DNA from 2 places in the Streptomyces sp. Rer75 genome. Region 2 is predicted to be linked to the other one. Evidence: riboswitches for the same ligand, from Rfam matches in the RefSeq annotation. Region 2 holds a riboswitch; the other holds the start of a gene.
The links. Region 2 has a riboswitch for S-adenosylmethionine ahead of HYQ63_RS11945 (aminotransferase class V-fold PLP-dependent enzyme). Riboswitches for the same ligand answer to the same signal wherever they lie in the genome.
Positions count from the first base shown of each region.

Region 1: it holds a riboswitch for S-adenosylmethionine, as region 2 does, so the genes downstream of both, thrC (threonine synthase) here and HYQ63_RS11945 (aminotransferase class V-fold PLP-dependent enzyme) in region 2, are expected to answer to the same signal.

Region 1 is NZ_CP058693.1:4,680,837-4,695,883, reverse strand. Features, by position in the region: gene cdgB (diguanylate cyclase CdgB) at 1-1,239, shown strand, start outside; gene HYQ63_RS19695 (carbohydrate-binding protein) at 1,461-2,444, shown strand; gene HYQ63_RS19690 (1-phosphofructokinase family hexose kinase) at 2,486-3,448, opposite strand; gene nagA (N-acetylglucosamine-6-phosphate deacetylase) at 3,670-4,833, opposite strand; gene HYQ63_RS19680 (ROK family protein) at 4,833-5,867, opposite strand; gene HYQ63_RS19675 (extracellular solute-binding protein) at 6,125-7,405, shown strand; gene HYQ63_RS19670 (DUF3263 domain-containing protein) at 7,402-7,635, shown strand; gene otsB (trehalose-phosphatase) at 7,716-8,555, shown strand; gene HYQ63_RS19660 (trehalose-6-phosphate synthase) at 9,193-10,656, opposite strand; gene HYQ63_RS19655 (glucosyl-3-phosphoglycerate synthase) at 10,734-11,681, opposite strand; SAM riboswitch class I at 11,857-11,998, shown strand; gene thrC (threonine synthase) at 12,016-13,302, shown strand; gene HYQ63_RS19645 (MoaD/ThiS family protein) at 13,299-13,577, shown strand; gene HYQ63_RS19640 (cold-shock protein) at 14,008-14,214, shown strand; gene groL (chaperonin GroEL) at 14,536-15,047, shown strand, end outside.
Region 2 is NZ_CP058693.1:2,842,849-2,857,895, forward strand. Features, by position in the region: gene HYQ63_RS11895 (metallophosphoesterase) at 1-582, opposite strand, end outside; gene HYQ63_RS11900 (long-chain fatty acid--CoA ligase) at 835-2,631, shown strand; gene HYQ63_RS11905 (glycosyltransferase family 4 protein) at 2,718-3,860, opposite strand; gene HYQ63_RS11910 (hypothetical protein) at 4,189-5,463, opposite strand; gene HYQ63_RS11915 (C40 family peptidase) at 5,494-6,603, opposite strand; gene HYQ63_RS11920 (NlpC/P60 family protein) at 6,783-7,808, opposite strand; gene HYQ63_RS11925 (NYN domain-containing protein) at 8,072-9,433, opposite strand; gene HYQ63_RS11930 (hypothetical protein) at 9,453-9,698, opposite strand; gene HYQ63_RS11935 (rhomboid family intramembrane serine protease) at 9,842-10,552, shown strand; gene HYQ63_RS11940 (Lrp/AsnC family transcriptional regulator) at 10,549-10,830, shown strand; gene HYQ63_RS11945 (aminotransferase class V-fold PLP-dependent enzyme) at 10,831-12,192, opposite strand; SAM riboswitch class IV at 12,355-12,472, opposite strand; gene trpD (anthranilate phosphoribosyltransferase) at 12,876-13,955, opposite strand; gene HYQ63_RS11955 (cytochrome bc complex cytochrome b subunit) at 14,109-15,047, opposite strand, start outside.

The sequences.
Region 1 (15,047 bases), 1.8 Mb from region 2:
GACAAACCGCGCAATGGGCGCCGCCCCGGCGCATGGGGGCGCGAGGCGTTGCAGATGTACGCCTTCCACGCCGCCATTGCGATCGGAAACGCACGGCTGCGCGGCAACATGCAGCGCGCCCTGCTGCGCCTGGAGCGCGAGCAGCAGGCCCTCCGGGCCAGTGAGGAATCCTTCCGTCAGGCGTTCGAGTACGCCCCCAGCGGCATGGCCATCGCCGAGATGGGCGGCGATCAGCACGGTCATCTGCTGCGCACCAACGACGCCCTGTGCCGGCTGCTGGGCCGCCCCGCCTCGGCGATGCGCCGCTACTCGTTCGCCGACCTCGTCCACCCCGAGGACATCGGCACCCTGCTGCGCACCTCCCACGAGGGCGGCCGCTCCGAGCTGCGGCTCGCCCGCCGCGACGGCACGTACGTCTGGGTGTCGCTCCGCAACTCGGTGGTCGCCGACGCCGCCGACGGCCCGCGCTTCCTGCTCACCCACGTCGAGGACATCGAGGAGCGCAAGCGCCATGAGCTGGCCCTCGCCCACCGCGCCAGCCATGACTCGCTGACCGGTCTGCCCAACAGCGCCGAGCTGCGCACCCGCCTCGGCAGCAGGCTGTGCGCCCATCCGCCGCAGGGCGGCCGGGCGGAGTTCGCCGATGGCCTGCCGGGAGCGGACGGCCTGCCGGGAGCGGACGGCGGCGCGGGGCGGACGCTCGCCACGGACGGCTTTCCGCTCGGCTTCGACGAGTTCGAGGGCTTCGGCTCGCCGCCCCCGCCCGCCGCGGGCGGGGTCCCGTTCGACCACCATGTGCACACCTTCGCGCCCAACGAGGATGACGACGTCGACGACGGCCACAAGGGGCTCGCGGTCCTCTTCTGCGACCTCGACGGCTTCAAGTCGATCAACGACCGGTTCGGCCACCACGCGGGTGACGCGGTTCTCATCGAGGTCGCCCGCCGCCTCACCAACGGGGTGCGGGACGGCGACACCGTCGCCCGGCTCGGCGGTGACGAGTTCGTCGTCCTCGCCGACGGCCTCGGCCGGGCGGACGCCCAGGACCTGGCCGTCCGGCTGCGCAACGCGATCCTGCCGCCCATCCGGGTCGACGGCCGTGCGGTGCGGGTGGGGGCCAGTTTCGGCATCGGCTGGGCGGGCTGCGGCATGTCGGCCGAGGAGGTTCTGCACTCCGCCGACCAGCGGATGTACGTCGAGAAGCGGTCCCGTTCGAAGGAGCGCAGACGAGCCGGGTGAGGGCCGGACGGGCCATGGCCGGGAAGGTCGGCAGCCCGCCCCGCTCCGATCGAGGTACGCTGCGTCGATGCGGCCCTGCCGCCGACAGTGAACCGATCATGAATATTGGCCATCCGGATAGCCCACGCCCTGTTGAGGCCCTGTCGGCCCTGATATGAGCTGTCGTGGCGCGTACGCACACCTGAGCGCCGATGGCCATATGCATAGGGGAGTGACCAGGGATGACGGCCGGCAACAACGGCTCGGACACACCGGAGAACGACGACCCGTTCGCCTATCTGTACCGCACGGAGGGCGATGAGGGCGGGCAGGGCGGCCAGTCGGGTCAGCCGGGTCCCGCCCGTACCGGTGGGTACGGCTACCCCGGTCCGGCCGGCCGGCAGCAGCCGGGGGTGCCCCGCACCTCGTACAACCACGTCCGCGCGGTCGGCGAGCGCAACTACGGCCAGCAGATCCCGAACCAGCAGCCGCAGGGCTACGGGCAGCCGGGCCAGCAGGGCTACGGGCAGCAGAACGCCCACTACGCCGCCCCCGAGACGCTGCCCGGCGGCGGCAGCCCCCGTCAGCCCGCCCCCGCCCCGCGCGGTGGCGGCCGCGGCCCCAACAACCGGGGGCTGCTGATCGGCGCCGTCTCCGTGGTCGCGGTGGTCGTCATCGGCATCGGCGTCGCGATGCTCACCAACAGTGGCGGCAACGAGAACGACAAGGGCGACCAGGCCGGCGGAAAGCCCACGGCGGCATCCAGCGTCGAGCCCAGCGAGAAGCCGGAGCCCTCCAAGAAGCCCGCCGCCGAGCTGCCCAAGGAGGACGCGGCCAACATGTCGCTCGGCGGCGGCGCGGCCCCGGCGAGTGACGTCAAGGGCGCCAAGTCCAAGGGCGGCACGTACGTCGGCGTCAACAGCCCCGGCTCCTCGGCGACCTGGGACGTGGACGTCGACCGGGCCAAGGCGTACAAGCTGTACGTGCGCTACGGCGTGCCCGGCGAGGACCAGAGCCTGTCGCTGACGGTCAACGGCAAGAAGTCGACCCGGCCGATCAGCATGAAGAACTTCTCGAACGCGCCCAAGGGCGACTACGAGAAGGGCTGGACGTACTCGTGGTCCATCGTCCAGCTCAGCCAGGGCAGCAACACGATCACCCTGTCCTGCGGCGACGGCGACAAGTGCGACGTCAACCTCGACCAGATGTGGCTGAAGAAGGGCTGACGGCACGCGGGACGGCAGCCCATAGGCGCCGTCCCGCTTCCTCAGGCCGCCGTCGGGTGCTCGGTGACCTCGACCCGGTCCAGCAGCTCCGCGTAGACCGCCCGGTCGAACTCGCCCGCCACCGGTGCCCGCACGGCCGCCGCCGACAGGGCCACCGCGCGCGCTATCCGCTCGGGCCAGGGCGCCTCGTCCACCAGCCCGGACAGCAGCCCCGCCACCGCCGCGTCCCCGGCGCCCGTCGGATTGCCCGCCAGGCGCTCCGGCGGCGCCGCCCGCCAGGCGCCCTGGGCCGTGATCGCGAGCAGTCCGTCCGCGCCGAGCGAGGCGGCCACCGCGCGCGCCCCGCGCCGCCGGGCGTCGCGCGCGGCGCGCAGCGGCTCGGTGGAGCCGGTGAGCCCGGCCAGCTCCTCGGCGTTGGGCTTGACGATGTCGGGGCGGGCGGCGACGCCGCGGCGCAGCGGTTCGCCGCTGGTGTCCAGCAGGGTGGGGACGCCCGCGGCCCGGGCCTCGCGGATGAGCTGGGCGTACGTACCGACCGGGACGCCGGGCGGCAGGCTGCCGCACAGCGCGACCGCCGTGGCCTCGCGCAGCAGCCCGGCGTAGGCGTCCATGAAGGCGGCCCACTCGGCGGAGGTGACGGCCGGTCCGGCCTCGTTGAACTGGGTGGTGTCGCCCGACGCGGTGTCGACGACGCCGAGGGTGCGCCGGGTGGTGCCGGCGATCGGCACCAGCGCGTCGGTGATCCGCCCGCCGCCGGTGTCCGTGGCGGCGTCCGTGTCCGCATCCTCTGCCAGCAGATCGCGGACCACCGTGCCGGTCACCCCTCCGGCGAAGCCGGTGACGGTGGTGTGGTGGCCGAGTGCGGCGAGGACGCGCGCGACGTTGATGCCCTTGCCGCCGGGCCGTTCGGTGACGTCGGTCACGCGGTGGCTGGCGTGGGGGCGCAGTCGAGGCACCCGGTAGGTGATGTCGAGGGCGGTGTTGAGCGTGACCGTCAGGATCACCCGGCATCTCCTCTCCCGTCCCCCCGCCGGACGGAGATTCCTGTGCTGAAAGCGTGTGGCTGGGTGCCGAGCGGCGCCCGCGCGTGAGCGATCATGCCAAAGGCGCGGCGCCCGGCCCACCCCTTTGGGATGACCGGGACGCCCAATCATGGTGCGAAATCGGCCAATTCGGGGTCAGCGGGGCGCGGCGTACGGGGCAGCGGCTCCCTTACCGCGGCTCGCTACCGCGGGTCGACCACCCAGTCGCCGCGCCGCATCACGCCCCGCAGCCGGAAGTCGGCGTCGAGGACGACGAGGTCCGCGTCCTTGCCCGCCTCCAGCGACCCCACCCGGTCGTCCAGCCCCAGCACCCGCGCGGGGGTCGCGGACAGCGCCCGGACCGCCTGGTCCACGCCGAGCCCGTCGACCGTGACGGCCCGCCGGAAGGCGTGGTCGAGGGTGAGGGTGGAGCCCGCGATGGAACCGGCCGTGGGCCCGTCGCTGATCCGCGCCACGCCGTCCTTGACCTCGACCTCCATCGGGCCGAGCGGATAGCGCCCGTCGCTCATGCCCGCCGCGCCCATCGCGTCGGTGATGAACGCGACCCGGTCCGCGCCCGCGCGCCGGAAGGCCAGCTGGAGCACGGCGGGGTGCAGATGCGTCCCGTCGTTGATCAGCTCGATGGTGATCCGCTCGTCCTCCAGCAGCGCGGCCACCGGGCCGGGCTCGCGGTGCAGCAGCGACGGCATCGCGTTGAACAGGTGGGTCGCCACGGTCGCGCCCGCCTCCACGGCGTCCCGGGTCGCCTCGTACGTCGAGTCGGTGTGGCCGACCGCCGCCAGGACGCCGCTGTCGGCCAGCAGCCGTACGGACTCCAGCCCGCCCGGCAGCTCGGGCGCGAGCGTCATCATGCGCGCGGTGCCGCGCGCCGCGTCGATCAGCTTGCGCACGTCCGCCGGGTCGGGGTCGCGCAGCAGCGACGGCTGGTGGGCGCCGCAGCGGTGCGGGGAGATGAACGGCCCCTCGAAGTGGATGCCCGCCAGCTCGCCGTCCTCGGCCAGCTCGGAGAGCACCGCCGCCTGCCGGGCGAGGTCGTCGAGGTCGCCGGTGACGGTGGAGGCGAGCGTCGTGGTGGTGCCGTGCGCGCGGTGCGTCCGGATGACGGTCAGCGCCTCCTCGGCGGTGCCCGTGGAGAACGAGGCCCCGCCGCCGCCGTGGAGGTGCAGGTCGACGAAGCCGGGGACGATCCAGCAGCCGGACAGATCGCGCACGGTGTCGCCCGCGCCCGCGCTGTCCCCGGCGGCCGTTCCGGCGATGCGGGTGCCCTCGACCGTCAGCGTGGCGTCCGTGCTGATCCCGGACGGCAGCACCACCCGGGCGCCTGTGAGAACCGTTCGCTGGACCATCAGCCGGATACCTCCGTGGACTGCGCGGGCTGCGCGTGGGATGAGGGGGACGTGGGCGACGGCGCGGGGTGCGGGGACTGTGCGGTGGACTGCGCGGTGGACTGCGCGGCGGACTGCGCGGCGACGAGATCCCAGGCGAGCAGCCCCGCGCCCAGGCAGCCCGCGGTGTCCCCGAGGGCCGCGGGGACGATGCGGGGGAGCGTCTGGAAGGTGATCCGCTCCTCGATCGCCGAGCGCAGCGGGGTGAACAGCGTCTCCCCGGCCTCGGCGAGCCCGCCGCCGATGATCAGCAGCTCGGGGTCCAGCAGGGTGAGGGCGGTCACCAGGCCGTCGGCGAGCGCGCCGGTCGCCTCCCGCCACACCGCCGCGGCCCGCGGGTCGCCGGACTCGACGGCCTTGGCGCAGTCGGCCGCGTCCGCGCCGGGCCCGCCGCCCGCCGCCGCCCAGGCCCGGCCCACCGCGGCGGCCGAGGCCAGCGTCTCCAGACAGCCGGACTGGCCGCAGCCGCACGGGGTGCCGCCGGGCCGTACGACGATGTGGCCGATCTCGCCGGAGTCGCCGTGGGCGCCCGGTTCGAGACGGCCCTCGATGCCGATGGCGCCCGCGATCCCGGTGCCCACCGACACGAACAGGAACCGGTCGGCGCCCCGGCCCGCCCCCAGCCGCCCCTCGGCCAGCCCGCCCGTCCGGACGTCGTGCCCGAGGGCGACCGGGGCGCCGCCCAGCCGCTCGGACAGCAGCGCGCGCAGCGGTACGTCGCGCCAGCCGAGGTTGGCGGCGAAGACGGCGACGCCGCGGTCCTGGTCCAGCACGCCGGGCACGCCGACCCCGGCGGCCGCGGCCGGTTCGCCGAACCGCCGCTCGCCGATGGCGCGCAGCTCGGCGGCGAAGTCGAGGATCGCGGCGACCACGGCCTCGGGTCCGTCTTCCCGCCCGGTGGGCCGCCTGGCCTCGTGCAGGAGTGTCCGGTCCGCCCCGACCAGGGCGGCCTTCATGCCGGTGCCGCCCACATCGAGGGCGATGACGTGTCTCACAGGGACAGTCTCCCGCGATCCACCACGAGAGGTCTAGTCCACTCGCCGGGTGGTTCTTCTTCGCAGGTAAGCGAGTTGTGACGACGTGACACATCCCACGTGAGGGTGTGCGATACGTCTGACCTGGCAAGGAGAGGTCCGATACCGAAGCGATACGCCCATGGTGTAGACCTTGTGGAGGTTTGCAAGGCAGACTCGCTCGACCTTCGCGAGAAGCATCGCGGAGGATGAATCAAGCCATAGGGTGGGAAAAGGCAGTGCAGCGGCGACGGTTCTTGAGTCTGACGACGGCTGGGGCCGCGACGGCGGTGGCGATGCCCGCGCTGTCCGCGTGCGGCAGCGATAGCTCCGGATCGGACGGGAACGTCCTGAAGGTGATCGCGGCGGACTACGGCGACAGCGCCGAGAACACCTCCCAGAAGTACTGGGACAAACTGGCCCGGGCCTTCGAGGCCAAGCACAGCGGCATCACGGTCGACGTCAAGGTCTACAGCTGGACCGAAGTCGACAAGAAGGTCGCCGACATGGTCAAGGACGGCGACAGCCCGGACATCGCGCAGATCGGCGCGTACGCCGACTACGCCGCCGCGGGCAAGCTCTACCGCGCCGACCAGATGCTCTCCATCCCCACCCAGGCCTCGTTCATCACCTCCATCGCCCAGGCGGGCGAGGTCAGCCGGGTGCTGTACGGGCTGCCCTTCGTCTCCAGCGCACGGCTGCTCTTCTACAACAAGAAGCTGTTCGACGAGGCGGGCATATCCTCCGCCCCCGAGAGCTGGGCGGACCTGAAGGACGCCGCGCAAGCGCTCAAGTCGGCCGGGGTGAAGATCCCCTACGGGCTACCGCTCGGCCCCGAGGAGTCGCAGGCCGAGGCCATGATCTGGATGCTCAGCGGCGGGGGCGGCTACACCGACTCCAACGGCAGCTACACCATCGACTCCACCGCCAACATCGAGACCTTCGAGTGGCTGCGGGACGAGCTGGTCGGCGCGGACCTCACCGGTCCGCGCTCCCCGGCCCGCACCAACCGCCAGGACGTCTTCAACGCCTTCACCCGCGGCGAGGTCGGCATGCTCAACGGTCACCCCACCCTGATGCAGCAGGCGTCCGGCCACGACATCGAATACGCCACCGCCCCGCTGCCCGGCCGCAAGGGCAAGTCCGCCTCCACGATGGGCGTCGCCGACTGGCTCATGGCCTTCAAGGCGAACGGCAAACGGAAGCAGATCGGGGAGTTCCTCGACTTCGTCTACCAGGAAAAGAACGTGCTGGACTTCGCCGACCAGTACGACCTGCTGCCCGTCACCACGGCCGTCTCCGCGACGATGCGCCACGAGCAGGAACACAAGAAGCTGTGGCGCTTCCTCGACCAGATGGACCAGGCCCACTTCTACCCCGCCGACAAGACCTCCTGGGCGAGCATCAGCAAGATGGTCAAGGAGAAGATCGGCTCGACGGTGACCAGGGGCGGCGACCCAGCGAGCGTCCTCGGCGAGATCCAGCGGGCGGCGGACGCCATGGAGACGGCCAACTCGTGACCGCCGAAGGACTCTCCGAACAGGACCTGGCCGTGCTCGCCGTCGAGCGCGGCGGCTGGCCGGGCCCGGGCGCCAAGGAACGGGCCATACGGGAGCGGCTCGGCATCACCCCGACCCGCTACTACCAGCTGCTCAACGCCCTGCTGGACGACCCCCGCGCGCTGGAACACGACCCGGTGACGATCAACCGGCTGCGCCGTCTGCGCGACGAGCGGCGCGACCGCCGCTGAGTTTTTTGGCGTCGTCCCCGGGTGGCCGACGCCGGTCGCCGGTACGGGTGCCGGTGGGCGGGGGCGGGTAGGGTCGCCGCATGGGCAGCCACCCCCTTCCCGTACCCGCCACCGCCGCCGGCCGCGAGGGCCTCGCCGCCCTCCTGGAACGGCCCGACCGGGCCGTCCTCGGGGTCGACTTCGACGGCACCCTCGCCGACATCGTCCCCGACCCCGACCAGGCCCGCGCCCACCCCGGCGCCGTCCCGGCCCTCGCCGCGCTGGGCCCCCGGCTGGGCTCCTTCGCGGTGATCACCGGCCGCCCGGCCGAAGTCGCCGTGCGCTACGGCGGCTTCGCGGACAGCGCCGCCCCGGCCAACCTCGTCGTCCTCGGCCTCTACGGCGCCGAGCGCTGGGACGCGTCCAGCCAGGCCGTCCAGACCCCCGAACCCCACCCGGGCATCGCCGCCGTCCGCGCCGAACTGCCGGGCGTCCTGGAGGCGAACGGCGCCTGGCACGGCACCTGGACCGAGGACAAGGGCCGCGCCGTCGCGGTCCACACCCGCCGCACCGAGAACCCCCAGGCCGCCTTCGACCAGCTCCGCGCCCCGCTCCAGGCACTGGCCGAGCGCCACGGCCTGATCGTCGAACCCGGCCGCCTGGTCCTGGAGCTGCGCCCGCCTGGCATGGACAAGGGCGTCGCCCTGCTGGAGTACGTCCGCGAGACCTCCGCGGGCGCGGTGCTCTACGCGGGCGACGACCTCGGCGACCTGGCCGCGTTCGCCGCCGTGGAGCGGTTGCGGAAGGAAGGCGTGCCGGGGCTGCTGGTGTGCAGCGGCAGCACGGAGGTGACGGCCCTGGCGGAGCGCGCGGACCTGGTGGTCGACGGCCCGGCGGGGGTTGTGGCCCTGCTGGAGGCCCTGGCCGCTGCGCTGCGCTGAGCCCCCACCCCACCCCTTCCCGAACCCAGGGGGCAGCCCCCCTGGACCCCCGGCCCGCCGGTCGGCGAAGCGACGCCGCGCCCCGCCGAGGCGCGGCAGCGCCGGAGCGGTGTCCGGGGAGCGGCGCCCTGCGAGCGGTGTCGGGGGCGGTGGGTTGAGAGTCCCCCACCCCGCCCCTTCCCGAACCCAGGGGGCACCCCCCTGGACCCCCGCCGCCGATGGGCGATGTGCCGCCGCTCGGCTACGAGGCGCGTGAGCGCGCCCGGGGCGGTGCCCGCAGGGCCGACCCCGCAGGCCGTGCACGGCTACGGCGGTGCCCCGGGGCCGGGTCCGGAGCGGTGCCGCGGCGACGGGAGGCGCGGGCCCGGCGCCCGGGACGGGCCGGGGCGCTGAGGCTGCGGGGCGGTGCTCGGGCCGGTGCGCCCGGGGCGGAGCCCGGTGAGCGGCGCCCGGGGCGGTGCGCCCGGACGGGCCGGGGTGGAGCCCGCGGGCGGTGCCGCGGTGTCGGGGTGGCGCGGGCTCGGCGGTTCGCCCCGGCGGTGCCCCGCCCACGCCCGCAGCGGTTCAGGGCGGAGCCCGGTGAGGGTCGGGGTCCGGGGCGGAGCCCCGGTTTCGGGGAGGGGCGGGGTGGGGGGCTCTAGTCCGCTTGCAGGGCCCGTAGCTGGGTCAGGAACCAGTCGCGGGGTGGGAGGGCTGTGGCTGCCGCGGCCAGGCGCTTCGTGCGGTCCGCACGCTCGGCGTCCGGGGTTCGCAGGGCCTCGTCCAGCGCGCGGGCCGTGCCCTCCACGTCGTACGGGTTCACCGTCACCGCGTCCGCGCCCAGCTCCTCGTACGCCCCCGCCTCCCGCGACAGCACCAGCGCGCAGCCGCGCTCGGAGACGACCGGCACCTCCTTGGCGACCAAGTTCATCCCGTCCCGGATCGGGTTGACGAGTGCCACGTCGGCCAGCCGGTAGGCGGCCAGCGAGCGCGCGAAGTCGTCCTTCACGTGGAGCACGACCGGTTGCCAGCCCTCCGTTCCGTACTCCGCGTTGATCTCCTCGGCGAGCACCCGCACCCGCTCGGTGTAGTCGCGGTAGACGGTCAGGTCCTGGCGTGACGGATAGGCGAAGGCCACGTGGACCACGCGCTCGCGCCACTCGGGGTGGGTCTCCAGGAGGCGGCGGTAGGCGAGCAGCCCGCGCACGATGTTCTTGGACAGTTCGGTGCGATCCACCCGGACGATCGTTTTCCGGCCCGGTCCGATCTGCTCGCGCAGCGCCGCCAGCCGCTCGTCCACGTCGGCCGCCCGCGACCGCTCGCGCAGGAAGTCGGCATCGGCGCCGAGGCCGTGCACCCCGAGCCGGGTCTCCCGGCCCTCGAACCGGACGGCGGCCGCGGAGCCGTCCGGCCCCCGGACGACCTCCGCGCCCAGCACCGCCGCACAGCAGTCGGCGAACGCGGCGGCCCAGCGCCCGGTGAGGAAGGCGGCGCGGTCGCCGCCGAGGATGCCGCGCAGCACGCCCGCCGCGACGTCGTCCGGCAGCAGCCGGTAGTAGTCCGGGGGTGCCCAGGGGGTGTGGGAGAAGTGGCCGATCCGCAGGTCGGGGCGGCGGGCCCGGAGCAGCCCGGGGACCAGCGCCAGGTGGTAGTCCTGCACCAGCACGATCGCGCCGTCGGCCGCCTCCTGGGCGAGCGCGTCGGCGAAGGCCGCGTTGTACGCCTCGTACGCCGCCCACTGGGCGCGGAACTCCGCGTCGAAGACCGGCTCGACCGGGGTCTGGTAGAGCAGGTGGTGGACGAACCACAGGACCGAGTTCGCGACGCCGTTGTACGCCGCGGCGAAGACGTCCGGCGCGATGTCCAGCATCCGCACCTGCTGCCCACCGGTGTGGTCCGCGTCCAGGTGTCCGGCCCCGGCGCGGCGCGCCGCCTCGCGGTCGCCGTCGCCGAGCGCGGCGCACACCCAGACCGCGCCCGCGTCGGGCCCGATCGCGCTCAGCCCGGAGACCAGCCCGCCGCCCCCGCGCTTGGGGGTGAGCGAACCGTCCTCGCCCAGCGCGTACGAGACCGGACCGCGGTTGGACGCGACGAGGATCGGTGCGCTGCGTTCAACGGCCATGTCGCGAGCCTAGCCATCGGGCACCGCGCGCAAACGTACGTACGGTTTCTTGCCCCCGTGAGAGCTATGCCGCAGAGCTATGCCGCCCGCCGCTCCGCGTACTCCGGGATCTCGATCATCGGCGGCCGTTCCTCCGTGTCCACCGCCGTCGTCCGCGGCTCGAAGCCGTTCTCGCCGCGCTCGAACTGGGTCAGCCGCGGCCGCACCAGATGGCCGCGGGCCAGCCGCAGCTGCGCGGTGCGGTAGATCGCGGCGGCCATCCGGCCGAGCGCCTTGCCGTCCTGGTGGCGGTGTTTGCGCACGCCGATGTCGACCTGGGCGAGGGCGTCGAGCCCGACCGTGTGCAGCGAGTCGACCAGCAGGCCCAGCTCGACCCCGTACCCGACGGGGAACGGCAGCCGCTCCAGGAGCGAGCGCCGGGCCGCGTACTCGCCGCCCAGCGGCTGGACGAATCCGGCGAGCTGCGGCCAGTGCAGGTTGAGCAGCGGCCGCGCGACCAGTTCGGTGACCCGTCCGCCCTGTCCGGCGGTGTCCCGCAGCGGCCGGTCGTACATGCCCTTGACCAGCTGCACCCCGGGGTCGGTGAGCAGCGGTCCGACGATGCCGGAGACGAAGCGCGCGTCGAATTCGCGCAGGTCGGCGTCGATGAAGCAGACGATGTCGCCGCTGGTCGCCAGCAGCGACCGCCACAGCACCTCGCCCTTGCCGGGCAGCGCGGGCAGCCGGGGCAGCAGCGCGTCGCGGTGCACCACGGTCGCCCCGGCCGCGGCCGCGACCTCGGCGGTGCGGTCCGTGGAGCCGGAGTCCAGCACCACCAGCTCGTCGACGAGCGGCACGGCCTCGGTCATCAGCTCGCGGCGGATCGCGGCGGCGATCTCGCCGACGGTCGCCTCCTCGTTCAGCGCGGGCAGTATGACGCTGACGCTCGTCGCCGTGTGGCGCTTCGCGGCCAGCAGGCGGTCCAGCGGACGGTCGTCGGCCGACCAGGAGCGGTGCTCCAGCCAGCGCTCCACCTCATCCAGCACCTGTTTTGTCTCCCTGCTGTGATCGCTCGGCGTGATCGTTGTGATCCATCTCGCGGTTCGGACGGCTAGCTCAACCATCCGGGCCGTCGGTTACAGTCTTGAACAACGCACGTGACCTTCGTATGTCGGGGGCTCGGTGCGGACAAACGCCCCGGGTCCGGCCCGGCGGCCATACCGCTCATCCAGAGGGGCAGAGGGAACGGCCCGTTGAAGCCCCGGCAACCCTCCAGCTGGTCTCGCGTCCTGTAGCGAGGCTCCCAGCTCGGGAAGGTGCCAATTCCGTCTCGTGGCGAAATGCGTCCCGAGGAAGATGAGGAGAAAGGGCCTCGCCTCCATGGCTGTGCAATCCGTCGAAAGCTCAACCACGTCCGCTGCCGCTTTCGGCCCCGCCGTCGCCCTGTCCTGCCGCGAGTGTGGTGAGCGCTTCGACCTCGGCCCGATCTTCGCGTGCGGGTCGTGTTTCGGGCCGCTGGAGGTGGCGTACGAGCTGCCCGGCGGCGACCCGGAGGGGCTGCGCAAGCAGATCGAGGCCGGTCCCGACAACATCTGGCGCTATGCGCCGCTGCTGCCCGTCCCCGCCGACGTGGCCGCGCTCCCCAGCCTGAGCCCGGGCTTCACCCAGCTCGTCAAGGCCGACCGGCTCGCCCGCGAGCTGGGCGTCACCGGCGAGCTGCACGTCAAGGACGACTCCGGCAACCCGACCCACTCCTTCAAGGACCGGGTCGTCGCCATCGCCGTCCAGGCGGCCCGCACCTTCGGCTTCACCACCCTGTCCTGCTCCTCCACCGGCAACCTGGCCGGTGCGGTGGGCGCCGCGGCGGCCCGCGCGGGCTTCCGCTCGTGCGTCTTCATCCCGCACGACCTGGAGGCGGGCAAGGTCGTCATGGCCGCCGTCTACGGCGGTGACCTGGTCGGCATCGAGGGCAACTACGACGACGTCAACCGCTTCTGTAGCGAGCTGATCGGCGACCCGGCGGGCGAGGGCTGGGGCTTCGTCAACGTCAACCTGCGGCCGTACTACGGCGAGGGCTCCAAGACCCTGGCGTACGAGATCTGCGAGCAGCTCGGCTGGCGGCTGCCGGACCAGATCGTCGTCCCGATCGCCTCCGGCTCCCAGCTCACCAAGATCGACAAGGGGCTCAAGGAGCTGATCGAGCTCGGTCTGGTCGAGGACAAGCCGTACAAGATCTTCGGCGCCCAGGCCGAGGGCTGCTCCCCGGTCTCCACCGCCTTCAAGGCGGGCCACGACGTGGTACGCCCGCAGAAGCCGAACACCATCGCCAAGTCGCTGGCCATCGGCAACCCGGCGGACGGCCCGTACGTCCTCGACATCGCGCGCCGCACCGGCGGGGCGGTGGAGGACGTCACCGACGAGCAGGTGGTCGACGCGATCAAGCTGCTCGCCCGCACCGAGGGGATCTTCGCGGAGACCGCGGGCGGCGTGACCGTCGGCGTGACCAAGAAGCTGATCGAGGACGGGCTGCTCGACCCGTCCCTGACGACCGTCGTCCTCAACACCGGCGACGGCCTCAAGACCCTCGACGCGGTGGCCCCCACCACGGGCCCCTCCGCCATCATCCGCCCCACCCTTGACTCGTTCCGAGAGGCTGGCCTCGCATGAGCGTCAACGTCCGAATCCCGACCATCCTGCGTACCTACACCGGCGGCCAGGCCGAGGTCAGTGCCGAGGGTGCGACCCTCGCCGAGGTTCTGGCGGACCTGGAGAAGAACCACGCGGGCATCTCCGCGCGCGTCCTGGACGACACCGGCAAGCTGCGCCGCTTCGTGAACGTCTACGTCAACGACGACGACGTGCGGTTCGCCGAGGGCCTGGCCACGGCCACGCCGGACGGCGCCGGGGTGTCGATCATCCCCGCGGTCGCGGGTGGCTGCTGACGCCCCATCACCCCGCTCACCTCTGGAAATCGCCTCGTCCGGGAAGAACCGGACGGGGCGATTCCGTGTGTGGAATCGCGATACAGTTGCCCCGCTTCCCCGTCGGGCGCGGGCTACCTCATCGGCCCCGGCGCCGGAACCGCATATGAGAACTCGTCAACTTGTGCGCAAAGTGTGTGCGCGATTTGTCGGGTTGGTACCCTATGTCCGGTCGGGTTTGCCCGAACTTCACAGGACTTCTCCACTTTTAACCGATCGGCCGTGCCCAGAATTCTCGTCCAATTGACCTGTTGCAGAGGGCGTTGGGACGGATACATTCAGCGGCGGTCGACGCGTTCCGGCGCACACCCCCCTCGACTCGGGGGGTGAGGTCTGACCCGGGTCCGCGGAGTGCGGTCCTGCGCAAGGGCCAGCAATAGGGGAGTTAGGAATGGCTCAGGGCACCGTCAAGTGGTTCAACGCGGAGAAGGGGTACGGCTTCATCGCGGTCGACGGTGGTGCGGACGTATTCGTCCACTACAGTGCGATCCAGATGGACGGTTACCGCACCCTCGAGGAAGGCCAGCGGGTCGAGTTCGAGATCTCGCAGGGCCAGAAGGGCCCGCAGGCGGACATGGTCCGCGTGGCCGTAGGCTGACGCGCCGAACGCGACGCAGCTGACTGAAGTAGCCGGAGGGCCCGTACCCCGCGAGGGGGCGGGCCCTCTGGCATGCCGCGGGTCCCCTTCCCCGGGGCCCCGCCCCACGCCTCTCTTGACGCCCGTCGGGCGCTTGCACTCTCATGGGGCGAGTGCTAATTATTGCGTTAGCACTCTGAAGGTGAGAGTGACAGAAGGATCGGGTCGGTGAGGCTCGCCGGCGCCGCGCGGGGCAAGGAACCGCACGGCAGGCAGGCCGTCCGTCGCGGGCGCCAGGCGCGGTCCGGAGCAATCCACCCCGTCTTGGGAGGACCACTTCACATGGCCAAGATCATCGCGTTCGACGAGGAGGCGCGGCGCGGCCTCGAGCGCGGGATGAACCAGCTCGCCGACGCCGTCAAGGTCACCCTCGGCCCCAAGGGCCGTAACGTCGTCCTCGAGAAGAAGTGGGGCGCCCCCACGATCACCAACGATGGTGTGTCCATCGCCAAGGAGATCGAACTCGAGGACGCGTACGAGAAGATCGGCGCCGAGCTGGTCAAGGAGGTCGCGAAGAAGACGGACGACGTCGCCGGTGACGGCACGACGACCGCGACCGTCCTCGCCCAGGCGCTGGTCAAGGAGGGCCTGCGGAACGTTGCCGCGGGCGCCAACCCGATGGCCCTCAAGCGCGGCATCGAGAAGGCCGTCGAGGCCGTCTCCGCCCAGCTGCTCGAGCAGGCCAAGGACGTGGAGACCAAGGAGCAGATCGCCTCCACCGCCTCCATCTCCGCCGCCGACACCCAGATCGGCGAGCTGATCGCCGAGGCCATGGACAAGGTCGGCAAGGAAGG
Region 2 (15,047 bases):
GTCGTAGCAGAGGTCCGGCACCTCGGGCGGGATGTGGGTGCACAGCACGTCCACCTCGCCGCGGCCGCCGAGCGCCGCGATCTTCTCGGCGTACGCCTCGTCGTCGATCTCGTACGGGGTGCGCATCGGGGTGCGCAAGCCCCCGCCGACGAAGCCGAAGACGAGACCGCCGATCTCGACCCGCTCGCCGTCGAGGATCGTGGTGCCGGGTTCGGCGTATTCAGGCCAGAGCGCCGGTATGTCGACATTGCCGTAGGTGGCGTACGTCGGGGCGGGGAAGGCGGCGAACAGCTCGGCGTATTGCCTGCGTACGGCGGACTCGATGGCCGCGTGGCGGTCCATCCCGTCCCACAGCCGGTTGCCCAGTTCGCGGGCCTCCTCGAAGCGGCGGGCGGTGCGGAGTTCGACCAGGCGGTGGGCGTTCTCGACGCCGAAGAGGTCGGGGAAGATGCCGCGGGAGTGGTCTGCGTAGTCCAGGAAGAGGACGAGGTCGCCGAGGCAGATCAGGGCGTCGGCCCCGTCTCCCGCCTTCCCCAGATCCTGACTGTTCCCGTGCACGTCACTCACCACGTGGACTCGCATGCGTGTCACCCTAAGACCTGTGACCATCCGTCCGTAAGGTGTTCCGTTCGCAGTGACCCGCGTCCACCTGCGGTTCCTTCCGGGCCCCGGTGGCGGTCGACTAGTCTGCGGGCAGCATGAGGGCGGTGTGTGACGCATAAAACATCTGTACGGAAACCCCTATCCCACAGCCATACCGATGGGTAACGTCCGGGCAGTCCAGCACCCCCCATTGCCCTGTAGCGGCGCCGGCGCCCACGAGGAGCAGCAGTCTTGCGCGAGTTCAGCCTTCCGGCCCTGTACGAGGTTCCGGCCGACGGCAATCTGACGGACCTCATCCAACGCAACGCGGCGCAGCACCCGGATGTCGCGGTGGTCGGCCGCAAGGTCGACGGCCGGTGGGAGGACGTCACCGCGGCGGACTTCCTGGCCGAGGTGCGCGCCGCCGCCAAGGGCCTGATCGCGGCCGGGGTGTCGGCGGGCGACCGGGTCGGCCTGATGTCGCGCACCCGCTACGAGTGGACGCTGCTGGACTTCGCCATCTGGAGCGCGGGCGCCATCACCGTGCCGGTGTACGAGACGAGTTCACCGGAGCAGGTGCAGTGGATCCTCAGCGACTCGGGCGCGGTCGCGGTCCTCGTCGAGACCGGTGTGCACGAGGCGGCCGTGGAGTCCGTGCGGGACACCCTGCCCGAGCTGAAGCACGTCTGGCAGATCGAGGACGACGCGATCGGGACGCTGGGGACGCTGGGTTCGGACGTCAAGGACGAGACGGTGGACGAGCGCTCCTCGCTCGCCAACGCGGACTCCCCCGCCACCATCGTCTACACCTCGGGCACCACCGGCCGCCCCAAGGGCTGTGTCCTGTCGCACCGCAGCTTCTTCGCCGAATGCGGCAACGCGGTGGCGCGGCTCAAACCCATCTTCGCCACCGGTGACTCCTCCGTGCTGCTCTTCCTCCCGGAGGCGCATGTCTTCGGGCGGTTGGTGGAGATTTGCGCGGTCCTGGCGCCGATCAAACTCGGGCACGTTTCGGACATCAAGACGCTCACCGATGAACTCGCCGCGTTCCGGCCGACCTTGGTGCTGGGCGTCCCGCGCGTCTTCGAGAAGGTCTACAACTCGGCGCGGGCCAAGGCCCAGGCCGAGGGCAAGGGAAAGATCTTCGACAAGGCCGTCGACGCCGCCATCGCCTACAGCAAGGCGCTGGACACCCCGGCCGGGCCGTCCTTCGGACTCCGGCTCAAGCACAGGGTCTTCGACCGGCTGGTCTTCAGCAAGCTGCGCGCCGCGCTCGGCGGCCGCGCCACCCACGCCATCTCCGGCGGCGCCCCGCTGGGCGAGCGGCTCGGCCACTTCTACCGGGGCATCGGCTTCACGGTGCTGGAGGGGTACGGCCTGACCGAGTCCTGCGCGGCCACCACCTTCAACCCGTGGGACCGGCAGAAGATCGGCTCGGTCGGCCAGCCGATGCCGGGCACGGTGGTCCGCATCGCCGACGACGGCGAGGTGATGCTGCACGGGGACCATCTGTTCACGGAGTACTGGAACAACGAGGCGGCGACGGCGGAGGCGCTGGCCGACGGCTGGTTCCACACCGGGGACGTCGGCACCCTCGACGAGGACGGCTACCTCACCATCACCGGCCGCAAGAAGGAGATCATCATCACCGCGGGCGGCAAGAACGTCGCCCCCGCTGTGATCGAGGACCGCATCCGGGCGCACGCCCTGGTCGCCGAGTGCATGGTCGTCGGCGACGGCCGCCCGTTCGTGGGCGCGCTGATCACCCTGGACGAGGAGTTCCTGCCCCGCTGGGCCGCCGAACACGGCAAACCGGACGGTGCGACGGCGGCCGAACTGCGCGAGGACGCCGATCTGCTGGCCGAGATCCAGACGGCGGTGGACGACGGCAACGCGGCGGTCTCGAAGGCGGAGTCGGTGCGGAAGTTCCGGGTCCTGACGCAGCAGTTCACCGAGGACTCGGGGCATGTGACGCCCTCGCTGAAGCTCAAGCGGAACGTGGTGGCGAAGGACTTCGCGACGGAGATCGAGGCGCTGTACGGGGGCTGAGCCCGCGCTGCTTCTCTCGGACAGGGCCCGGGGCTTCCCCGGGCCCTTCGTCGTCTGGGCCCGGGGCTTCCCTCGGCCCTTCGTCGTCAGAGCAGCGAACGCAGCCGGTCCGCCAGCAGATCCCAGCGCCAGCGCTCCTCGACCCAGGCGCGGCCCCGCTCGCCCATCCGGCGGCGCAGCGCCTCGTCCTCCAGCAGGGCCACGATCCGCTCCGCGCTCTGCTCCGCGGAGCCGCCCGGCACCACCCACCCGGTCTCGCCCTCCAGCACCGCGTCCGGTGCGCCGCCGGAGTCCCCGGCGACCACCGGAAGCCCGGTCGCGGACGCCTCCAGGTAGACGATGCCCAGGCCCTCGACGTCCAGCCCGCCCCGCCGCGTACGGCACGGCATGGCGAAGACGTCGCCCGCGCCGTAGTGGGCGGGCAGCTCCTCCCAGGGCACCGGGCCGGTGAAGCGTACGGATTCGGCCACGCCCGTCGTCTCCGCGAGCCGCCGCAGATCCCTCTCGTACGGCCCACCGCCCACGATCAGCAGCACCGCGTCCGGCACCCGCTTCAGGATGTGCGGCATCGCCTCGATCAGCGTGTCCTGCCCCTTGCGCGGCACCAGCCGCGATACGCACACCACGACCGGCCGCTCCGCGAGCCCCAGCCGGGCCCGGATCTCGTCCCCGCCCGAGCCGGGGTGGAACGTCTTCTCGTCCACCCCGGGCGGCAGTTGCACCATGCGGGCGGCCGCCTCGGGCGTGAGGGCTTCCGCGATGCGGGAGCGGGTGTACTCGCCGAGGTAGGTGATCGTGTCCGTACCCTCGCCGATCCGGCGCAGCAGCGCGCGGGAGGCGGGGAGCTGGGCCCAGGCCGCCTCGTGCCCGTGCGTCGTCGCCACCGCCCGCTCGGCCCCCGCCTTGCGCAGCGCCGGGGCCATCAGCCCCAGCGGCGCCGCGGCCCCGAACCACACCGAGCCGCAGCCGTGCTCGCGCAGCAGCTCGGTGGCGCGGCGGGTGACGCGGGGGGTGGGCAGCAGCATCGTCGTACGGTCGCGGATGACGGGGAACGGCTGCTCGGCGTCGAACCGGGCGGTGGCCTCCTTGCCCTCTGCTCCGCGCTTCCAGGTGGAGGCGTAGACGACGATTCGCTCCGGGTCGAGGCGGAGGGCGATGTTGTGCAGGAACGCCTGGATGCCGCCGGGGCGGGGCGGGAAGTCGTTCGTCACGAGCAGGGTCTTGTCCATCGTGGCCGACAGTACCGGGTGGGCGCGGCGCGGTGCCTCGTCCCCCACCCCGCCCCTCCCCGACCCCGGGGCTCCGCCCGGCCCCCCGCCCCTGCAAAACGCCGGAGGGCTCGCCCCTGCACCCCCGCTCTGGGGTGTAACTGGTTGTGGGCAATCGTTCCGCAGGGCGGAACGGGTGGGCACAACCCGGCCACCGGCCCGCACCCGGCAACGAAGCCCCAGGCGCCACCCGGCGGAGCCGCGCCCAGCCCCGGGACCGGCCCCGGTACGGGGGGTCCGGGGCAGAGCCCCGGTTTCGGGGAGGGGCGGGGTGGGGGCTAACCCGGGGCTAACCCAGGACTCCGGCCACGTACTTGCGCCACTCGGCCGTGAAGTCCGTCAGGCTGACGTTCAGCACATCGCGCAGGCCCGCCTCCACCGCGCCCTCGCGCCGCGGAGCCGCGCCCACCGCGCGGTACAGGGCGACCAGCTTCCCCGCACCCCAGCGGTCGGCGATCATGCGGCAGGCCAGCCAGCCCTGTTCGTAAGCCTCGGAGAGCCGGTCGGGGCGGCTGCCGAAGCGGAAGGACTCGTCGGGCGGGAGGGCCTTCGGGAGGCGGCCGGAGGCGACGGACTCGGAGAGTTCGGGGGCGACTTGGCGCGGGGTGCGCCCGGGGGTGCGGTAGCCGGTCCAGTCGGCGAAGCCCTCGGAGAGCCACAGCGGTGTGGAGGCGGTGGTGGCGGCACGCGTGGCGACGTGGGCCGTCTCATGGGTGACCACGACCTGGCGGCCGAAGTCACCGAGCGCCCGGTACGCATCGGGGTTGACGATCACGCGGTCGGCCGGTGAGGAGTCGCTCGCGCCGCCGACCTCGCCGGTGGTGACGGCCGCGATGCCCCGGTAGCCGCTCGCGGAGGCGCCCAGCAGGGCGGCCATCCGGTCCAGCGAGGCGGGCACCTCGACGACGACGCGCCCGGCCCAGGAGCCGGGCCAGACCCGGTCGAGGGCGGGCACGGCCCGGTCGGCGGTGGCGGCGACGCCGCGCAGCAGCCTGCGGTTCTGGCCGACGCCGAGGACGAGGCTGTGCTTGCCGCGGACGACGTCGACCCGGCCCTGGTCCCAGAGCTGGTCGACGCCGCGTTTGCCGTCGACCCGGCCGTCGTCGTCGGCGATGAACCACCGCCCGTCGCGCTGCGCGAGCGTCAGGTACTGGGGGGCGACGACGGGGGCGGTGTCGTATCCGGCGAGCCGGTAGCGGAGTTCGACCTGGGCGGCGAGGCGGCGGCCGGTGCCCTCCGCGGGCCGGAAGCCGCCGGTGTGCACCAGCCGGTACGTCCAGGAGCGCAGCGGTACGGCGGACAGGCGGCGGAACACCCGCCGCTGCTCGGCCCGGTAACCGGCCGAGCCGCGGTCGACGGTGGCGAGGAAGGCGGCCGCGTCCCGGCCGCGTACCGCCGCGGCGCGCCGGTCGAGCATGCGCTGCACGGCGCGCCCGTCGCGCCCCGCGGGGTCGTCGGGCGGAACGGTCGTGCCGCACGCGGTGAGCGCGGCCAGCGGCAGCGCCCACACCACCGGCAGACAGAGTGCCGTCCGCCATCGCCCCGATCTCCACCGACCCGTCACGCCATAGATCGTACGAGCCGCCGCCGTGCTTCAGACGCGCGTGACGGAAAAGATCGGCATCATGCCGACGGGGTCGTAGCGGACCGCCGCGCCGGGGTAGGGCGCGTGGATCACCCGCCCGCCCCCGGCGTACATGGCGACGTGCCCGGCGTCGGAGCGGTAGACGACCAGGTCGCCGGGGCGGGCCTGGGACAGCGGCACCGACTGTCCGGTGTGCGCCTGGGCCTGGGAGGTGCGCGGGATCGCCACCCCGGCCCGGCGGTAGGCCCATTGGGTCAGCCCGGAGCAGTCGAAGGCGGTGGGCCCGGCCTGGCCCCAGGCGTACGGCAGGCCGACCGCGGCCCGCGCCGCGCCGAACGCCGCGGCGGCGCGCGGCGAGGACGGCGGCGGACCGGGTGTTGCGTGCGCGGTACCGGGGGGCGCGCCCGGCACGGCGTGCGCCCCGTGTCCGTCCCCGTCGCGCGAGGCGCGTGCGTACGCCTCCCACTCCCCCGGCCGCAGCGCGCCCAGCAGCCGTCGCGCGGTGGCCAGCTTGCGCTGCACCTCGCGCTTGTGGCGGGCGACGGCCAGGCGGCTGCGCTCCAGCTTCAGCAGCCGGTCGGCGGCCTCCGCGCGCTGCTGCCGCAGGGTGCGCTGGGCACGGGCCAGGATCCGCAGCTGACCGGCCTGACGGCTGGTGATGCGGTCCAGCATGGCGGCCCGGTCAAGGTAGTGGGCCGGGTCGGAGGAGAGGAGGAGGGCGAGGCCCGGGTCGAAACCGCCGGTGCGGTACTGCCCGCCCGCGATCGCGCCGAGCGCCACCCGCATCCGGTTGACCCGCTCCTGGCCGCGGGCCGCGCGGTCCTGGAGGCGGTCCGTCTCCCTGCGCAGCCGGTGGGCGCGGGTGTCGGCCGCGTTGTAGCGCTCGGTGGCCCGCTCCGCCTGCTCGTAGAGCCGGTCGATCTGGTCGGCCGCGGGCCGGTCGGCGGCCATCCGGTCTGCCGCGGTCCGGGCCGAGGGGTGGCCCGCCGTGGTGTCGTGGGGCTCGGCCAGGGCCGGGGCGGCCAGCGCGGCGCCGGTGGCGGCGGCCGCAGAGGCGGCGGTCCAGACGACGGTGGCCCGGACGGGCCCGGGCTTCGAGAAGCGGCGAGAGGACGCCATGGGGAGCCGCACTCCCTTCCGCGGAGTCGGTGAGGAACTGCGCGCAGACAGTAGCGGCGTGACCACCCGGGGTCCAAAGCCGATCGCGGGCACACAAACTGATGCCCCGCCGGAGACCGCAGGTCACCGACGGGGCGGGAGTCGTGGGGAGTTGTCCCGATTCGCCCGAACGGACGTCGTCAGACCCTCACGCCAAACTGGAACGGCATGTTGTCCATCGACTCGTAGCGCACATTGGCCCCGGGCTTGGGGGCGTGCAGCACCTGCCCGTTGCCCGCGTACAGACCTATGTGGTGCAGGTCGCTGTAGAACATCACCAGGTCGCCGGGCTTCAGCTCGCCGCGGCCGATCTGCGTACCGGCGTTGGCCTGGTCCTGGGAGATGCGCGGCAGCTGGACCCCGGCCTGCTGGTACGCCCAGCCGGTGAGGCCGGAGCAGTCGAAGGAGGACGGGCCGGTGGCGCCCCAGACGTACGGCGAGCCGATCTTGGTCTTGGCGGCGGCCAGCGCCGCGGCGGCACGCTGCGAGTCGGGCACGTCGCTGCCCAGGTCGACCCGGCTGCTGGCGCGGTTGGCGCGCTCCCGCTCCTCCTCCGCGAGCTTGGCGCGCTCCTGCTCGGTGAGGGTGTTGAGGAGGTTGCGGGCCTTGGTGAGCTTGCCCTGGATCTCCTTCTTCTTCTCGCCCAGGGCCTTCCGGGTGTCCGCCAGGTCCTGGAGCTTGGTGGACGCCTCCTCGCGCTGCTGCTTGAGCGTGCGCTGCTTGTCGGCGATCTTCCGCAGGGACTCGGCCTGCTTGCCGCTCACCTGGTCGAGGGTGGACGCCTTGTCGAGGTAGGTATCCGGGTCGGAGGAGAGGATCAGCTGTACGGAGGGGTCGATACCGCCGGTGCGGTACTGGGCGGTGGCCATCGAACCCAGGCCGTCGCGCAGCTTGTTCAGGTCCTGCTGGCCGCGCGCCACGTTGTCCTGGAGGTCGCCGACCTGGCTCTCCAGCTTCTCCTGCTTCTCCTTGGCGCCGTTGTACTTCTCGGTCGCCTGCTCCGCCTCTTCGTAGAGCTTGTCGACCTGCTCCTTGACGTCCTTCTTGTCCTGCTTCGGGGCGGCCTGGGCGGCCTGGGACGTGAGCGCGACGGCGGCTGCGGCGGTCGCCGTGAGTACGGATACCCGAGTGCGGCTCGGCTGCTTGGGTCGACGGTGGGACGCCACGAAGGCGAGCTCCTTCTTCCTCCGGCCGCCTACCAGGGGTTGAGGTGCGACCCCGGGCTCCACGGATACGCCGCGGACTCGGCGGTACCCCCGCTGTCACCCCGGATGGGTGATCAACCGCGCGAAGGTTCGAGCCGACATTAGTGACCCTGCCGTGATCCGTTCAAATCCCGACGACAAAAAAATTGGCTACGGACGCATCTTTTACAAACATCGCACGGGCAGTGACGGTCAATTGACACTGTGCTGATGCTTAGCACCCGTCAGGTGCGCGCAAGTCGCTTCAGCAACAGGGCGGATGCCACGGGGCGCGCTCCGGCGCGTGCGACCCCGTCCGCGACCTCGCGGTCGGTCGACACCACGACCACCGGACGGCCCGGCGGCTCGGCCCGCACCAGCTGCCGGATCAGCTCGTCCGCCGTCACCCCGGGCTTGCTGAACAGCACCCGGACCCCGCGCGGCGGCGCCAGCAGCACCGGAGCGGCCAGCTCCGCCCCGTCGAAGACACACGTCATCTCCGCGCCCGTCTGCGCCGCGAGCACCGCGAGCCCGCCCAGCAGCCGCAGCCGCTGCTTCTCCAACGGCATCGTCGGATAGCCGGTCTTGGTGACGTTGTAGCCGTCCACCACCAGGTGCGCCTGCGGCAGCGCAAGCAACTGGTCCAGCAGCGCCGGATCCATCTCCGACAGCGCCCTGGTCGCTATGTCCTTCGGCGTCATCTTCCCCGGCTCGACCGCGTCCACCGTGTCCGCCGGGTGCATCGACGCGGGCGGCAGCGCCAGTTCGCGGCGCAGCCCCTGGGCCGCGTCCAGCACCGTGTCCAGCAGCAGCCGCAGCCGCATGTCCTCCACGCTGCGGCCCTCGCGCACCGCCCGCCGGCTCGCCTCCAGCGCCGACTCCGCCTCCGCCAGCCGGGCCCGCAGCCGCCGCGCCTCACCGTCGGCGGCCGCCTGCCGCGACGCGGCCTCCGACCGCACGGTCTCCAGCTCGCCCTCGACCTTGCGCAGCGCCGCCGCCCCGCGCTTCACATCGCTCTGCGCGCTGCGCAGCTTGCGCTGCACCGCGTCCGTCTCCTTGCGGGCCGCGTCCAGCTCGGCGCGGACCCGGTCGGTTTCCTTGCGCGCCGCCGAGCGGGCGGCCGCCAGTTCCTCGCGCAGCCGCTGAAGCTCGCGTTCGGCCTCCTCGCCCGCCCGCTCGGCCGACGCCCGCTGGGCCTCCTCGCCCGCCGCCTCGACGAGCTTCACCCAACCCACGGGGCGCAGCACGTACGCCACCGCCGCGACGTCCACCGGATCCGCGGCCGCGGGCGGCGAACCGCCCTCGATGGCCTCGGTCAGCTCCGTCTGGGTCTCGCGCAGCCGCTGCCCGATCCGCTGCCGGAAGACGGGGTCGCTCTCCACCGCGGCGGCCATCGCGTTGCCCGCGAACTTGGCGCGCCGGTTCGGGGTGAAACGGGCGTACTGCCGCAGCTGGGGTGGCAGTTCGGTGACCGTCAGACCACCGAACGCATCCGCGACCAGCGCCACCACGCGCCGCCGCACCCCTTCCGGCAGGGGGCGGTCCAGCGCCTCGGTGACGCCCTCGGCGTCACCGGCCGCCTCGCGGCCGCCGGTCCGGTCCACCACCTTCTCCTCGCTCCGTGTCTCAGGCCCTCGCGTTCGCACTTGGACGGTCCACCAGCTCGATCTGGTCGACCGCGTTGCACCAGCGACAACGCACTGACTCAATGGTCTCACTGACCACATCGCACTCCTCGACCCGAGGCTCCCCCGCCAGGTCCAGGTGGATGAACTCGACCGCCTTCGTCGAGCGCGTCACATCGAAACGGGTGAGGTTGCCGCACAGCGTGCAGCGCCAGCGGGTCTCGGCTGTCGGCGTGGGAACGGCCATGGTGTCGGGTCCTCGCTACTCGGGCTCATCGGCGTCCTGTAACCCTACGGCCTGAGCCCTGGGCGTTGTCGGGCCCGTACCCCGCCCCCGGGCGGCGGCGAGGCGCTCTGTGCAGGTTGTGCCGGGTACGCGATGATCTGCCCATGATCGAGAAGTCGGCGGGGTCCGGCCGTCCCGTGATGACGTACGCCCTCATCGTCACCTGCTGCCTGATCTTCGTCCTCGGACCGGCCTCCGGGCTCGACCCCCGCTACGGCTCCGGCGGGGACCTCCTCCAGGCACAGACCTCGTACTTCGAGCGCTGGGGAGTCGTCCCCAGCGCCCTGTGGAGCGGCACCCCCGCCGAGCCGCTGACCCCGCTGACCGCGCTCTTCGTCCACGGCAACTGGCTGCATCTCCTCGGCAACATGCTGTTCCTCTACGTCTTCGGGGCGATGACCGAGGAGCGCATGGGGCGTATGCACTTCGCGCTCTTCTACCTCGTCACCGGCTATCTCGCGCTCCTCGGCTACGCAGCCGCCCACGCCTCCTCGCCGCAGACGCTGGTCGGCGCCTCCGGTGCCATTTCCGGCGTCCTCGGCGCCTTTTTATGGCTCTTTCCGCGCGCCCGGGTGACCAGCCTGTTCCCGTTCCTGTTCTTCCTCCCGCTGCGCTTCCCCGCCTGGGCCGTACTGATCTTCTGGGTCACCCTCCAATGGCTCGCCGCCCGCCAGGCCGACGCCCGCCCCGGAGTGGCCTACCTCGCCCATCTCGTGGGCTTCACCCTGGGATTTCTCTACGCGTGGGCCCGCTTCGGGCGGCCGGATAGAGTGGGCGGCGCAGCCAGGGCCAGCGAGGGAGAAAGCCAGCCGTGATCACTTCGATCGTGCTCATCAAGACCAGCGTGGACCGGATCCCGGAGATCGCCGAGAAGATCGCCGCGATCGAGGGCGTGAGCGAGGTCTACTCGGTCACCGGGGCGCACGATCTGATCGCCATGGTGCGGGTGGCCCAGCACGACGACCTCGCGGACATCATCCCGGGCCAGATCTCCAAGGTCCCCGGCGTGGCCTCCACCGAGACCCACATCGCGTTCCGCACCTACTCCCAGCACGACCTGGAAGCCGCCTTCGCCATCGGCCTCGACAGCTGACTAGCGGGCGGGGACGCAGCGGCCGTCCTCCGTGCGGTAGTCCCACTTCGCGCCGTCCCGGACCAGCTCCTTCACCGCCCGGACGAAGCGCTCCACGTGCTCGTCCGGAGTGCCCGCGCCGAAGCTGACGCGGATCGCGTTCAGGGAGCGCTCCCCCGGGGCGGCCTCGGGCGCGCCGCACTCCCCCGGGTCGCCGGGCTCGCTGCCCAGCAGGGTCCGCACCAGCGGATGCGCGCAGAACAGCCCGTCCCGTACGCCGATCCCGTACTCCGCGGACAGCGCCGCCGCGAAGTGCGAGCTGTTCCAGCCCTCCACCACGAACGACAGCACACCCACGCGCGGCGCGTCGTCGCCGAACAGCGACAGCAGCCGTACCTGGGGCACCTCCGCCAGCCCCTCCCGCACCTTCGCGATCAGCTGCCGCTCCCGCGCCACCAGGCCGTCGAACCCGGCCTCGGACAGCGCCTTGCACGCCGAGGCGATCGCGTACACCCCGATCACGTTCGGCGAACCGGCCTCGTGCCGCGCCGCGGTGGTGTGCCACTCGACCTCCACCCCGCCGTCGTCCCGCCGCGCGACCTTGCGGCTCGCGCCGCCGCCCGCCAGGTACGGCCGCGCCTCGCGCAGCCAGTCGGCCCGGCCCGCCAGGACGCCCGCCCCGAACGGCGCGTACAGCTTGTGCCCCGAGAACGCCACCCAGTCCACGTCCGCCTCCGCGATGTCCACCGGGTGGTGCGGGGCCAGCTGCGCGGCGTCCAGCACGATACGGGCGCCCCGCGCATGCGCCGCCGCGGCCAGCTCCCGCACCGGCCACAGCTCGCCCGTCACATTCGACGCACCCGTCACGCACACCAGCGCCGGGCCCCCGTCCCGCCCCGCCAGCGCCTTCTCCAGCGTCTCCACGGCCTCCCGCGGCGAGCGCGGCGCGCTCAGGCAGGTCACCCGGGTGTCCTCCCGCTGCTCCCACGGCAGCAGCGAGGCGTGGTGCTCGGTCTCGAACACGAACACCTCCGCGCCGGTGGGCAGCGCGGCGGCCAGCAGGTTGAGCGAGTCGGTGGTCGAGCGGGTGAAGACCACCTGGTCGTCCTCCCGGCACCCCAGAAACGCCGCGACGTCCCTGCGGCTCGTCTCGAACAGATCCGTCGACAACTGCGACAGATAACCCGCCCCGCGGTGGACGCTCCCGTAGTACGGGGCGTACGCGGCGACGTCGTCCCACACCCGCCGCAGGGCGGGCGCGCTGGCCGCGTAGTCGAGCGCGGCGTAGGTCACCTCACCGCCGGTGACCAGGGGCACGGTGACATCACTGCCGAGGACGGCGAGCGGGGCGGAGGTCTCGACAGCAGAAGGGCATGCGGACATGGCGAATTCTCCCGATGGGTTTGCGAGCATGCGGAAACTCGCTCAACGCACGGTGCACGGTGGGCTCCGCGCGGAGCTGGGGGAAAACGGGGCGCTACGGCCCTAGCGCATTCGCTGCGTCACGGAAGAACTCCCTCGACCACCAGGACCCCTAGTGCGAGGGGTCCGCGCTTGCCGCACGCCTCGCTGCGTGCGGCCTGGTCATCACCCGGGGCACCCCGCCACGGACGGAGGGTTGCCGGACAGCGGGCCGGGGCCGAAGTCGCTGTCGCTCGTGACCTGGGGGGATTATGCCATGCCGCTCCGCGGTGGCCACCGCGCGTCCGCATGCTGGACGATCCCCCACCCCGCCCCTTCCCGAAACCGGGGGATACCCCCGGCCCCCCGCCGGGGCTCCGCCCCTGGACCCCGCTGCGGGGGCTCCGCCCCCTGCACCCCCGCTCCTCAAACGCCGGAGGGGCTGGGTTGTACGCCCGGAAGGGCTGGTTTGTACGCCCGGAGGGACGGGGGTACGCCCAGAGGGTCGGGGGTGTAGCCCCAAGGGACGGGGGTGTACAGGGCCAGGGCGCCGGGGCGAGGGCTGGGCAGGTCTACCTGGTTGTGGGCAATCGTTCCGCAGGGCGGAACGGGTGGGCACAACCCGGCCACCGGGCCGCACCCGGCGACGAAACCCCGCGCGCCCGCTACGCGTTGCTCGCCCGCACCCACCGTTCCAGGGACTCCCTCGCCGCGCCCGAGTCGATCGACTCGGCGGCTCGGGTGACGCCCGCCGCGATGCGGGCCGTCAGCGGGGTGTCGGAGGGCTCGCGGTCCCAGTCCAGGGTCGCCAGAGCCGCGGCGGTGTTCAGCAGGACCGCGTCCCGGACCGGGCCCGTCTCGCCGGCCAGAAGGCGGCGGGCCACGTCCGCGTTGTGCGAGGCGTCGGCGCCGCGCAGCGCCTCCACCGGGGCCAGGTCGAAGCCGATGTCGCGCGGGTCGAAGGTCTCCCGGCGGACCGTGCCGTCCCGCACCACCCACACCTGGGAGGTCGCGGTGACGGTCAGCTCGTCCAGGCCGTCGTCGCCCCGGAAGACCAGCGCCGAGGAGCCGCGCTCGGCCAGCACCCCGGCCATGATCGGCGCCATCCGGGCGTCGGCGACGCCCGTGACCTGGCAGCGGACCCGGGCCGGGTTGGTGAGCGGGCCGAGGAAGTTGAACGGGGTGGCGATGCCCAGCTCGCGGCGGGCCGCCGCGACGTGTCGCAGCGACGGGTGGAACTTGACCGCGAAGCACATGGTGATGCCCGCTTCCTCGGCGATCTCGGCCACCCGCGCCGGGCTCAGGTCCAGGTTGACGCCGAGCTTCTCCAGGACGTCGGAGGCCCCGCTCGCGGAGGACGAGGCGCGGTTGCCGTGCTTGACCACGCGCGCGCCCGCACCGGCCGCCACCAGAGCGGACATGGTCGAGATGTTGACGGTCTTGGCGCGGTCGCCGCCCGTGCCAACGATGTCGACGGTCGGCCCGGGCACCTCGATCGTCTTGGCGTGCCCGTACATGGCACGGACGAGGCCGGACAGCTCGGCGACGGTCTCGCCCTTGGCCCGCAGCGCGACCGCGAACCCGGCGATCTGGGCGTCGGTGGCCTCGCCGCGCATGATGCGGTCCATGGCCCAGGCGGTGTCGTCGGCGCTGAGGTCCTGGCCACCGAGGAGGGAGCTGAGCACGTCCGGCCAGGTGCGGGCCGTCGCGGTGCTGTCGCCTCCGGCTGGGGTCACAACGTCCATGGTCCGCTCCTGAAATGTCTCATGGCTCGATCAGCGCTCGATCAGCCCAAGCCTATCGGCGCGGAGGACGTTCATAACCACGACCGGGGCCCCGGTCCGGACCGTGAGGTCCGGGCCGGGGCCCCGGTCGGTGGCGTCAGACGACGGAAGAGATCAGTGGTGGCCGTGGCCGCTGGTGATCTCCTTGTACTCCTCGGAAGTCGGCTTCGGGATGAAGGCGTCCTTGCCGTAGTACGTCTTGGACAGCCTGGCCCGCAGCTTCTGCGACGCCGTGACCTTGCGGCGGACGCCGTTCTCGTCGACCTCGGGGCCGATCTCGTACGCCTTCGGCTGCTCGTGCTGGGTGAGCACGTGCAGCTGCTCCTGCGTGAGCGGCTCGTGCACCTCGATGAACTCACCGTGCGGCAGGCGCTTGATGATGCCGGTCTCGCGACCGTGCAGCACCTTCTCCTTGTCGCGGCGCTGGAGGCCGAGGCAGATCCGCTTGGTGGCGATGAACGCGAGGACCGGGCCGACGAAGAAGCCGATCCGCACGAACCAGGTGATCGAGTTGATCGACAGCTGGAAGTGGGTGGCCCACAGGTCGTTGCCACCACCGACCAGCATCACGAAGTACGCGGTCAGCCAGGCGACACCGAAGGCCGTACGGGTCGGGGCGTTGCGCGGGCGGTCCAGGATGTGGTGCTCGCGCTTGTCGCCGGTGATCCAGCCCTCGATGAAGGGGTAGAGGCCGATCGCGAAGAGGACCAGCGGGAAGAGCACGATCGGGATGAACACGCCCAGGACGAGCGTGTGGCCCCAGGCGGTGATCTCCCAGCCGGGCATCACACGGACCAGACCCTCGGCGAAGCCCATGTACCAGTCGGGCTGGGCGCCGGTGGAGACCTGGTCGGGCCGGTAGGGGCCGATGGTCCAGATCGGGTTGATCGTGGCGATCGCGGAGATGACGGCGATGACGCCGAACACCAGGAAGAAGAAGCCGCCCGCCTTGGCCATGTAGACCGGCAGCAGGGGCATGCCGACGACGTTCTTGTTGGTCTTTCCGGCCCCGGGGTACTGCGTGTGCTTGTGGTAGAAGACCAGGATCAGGTG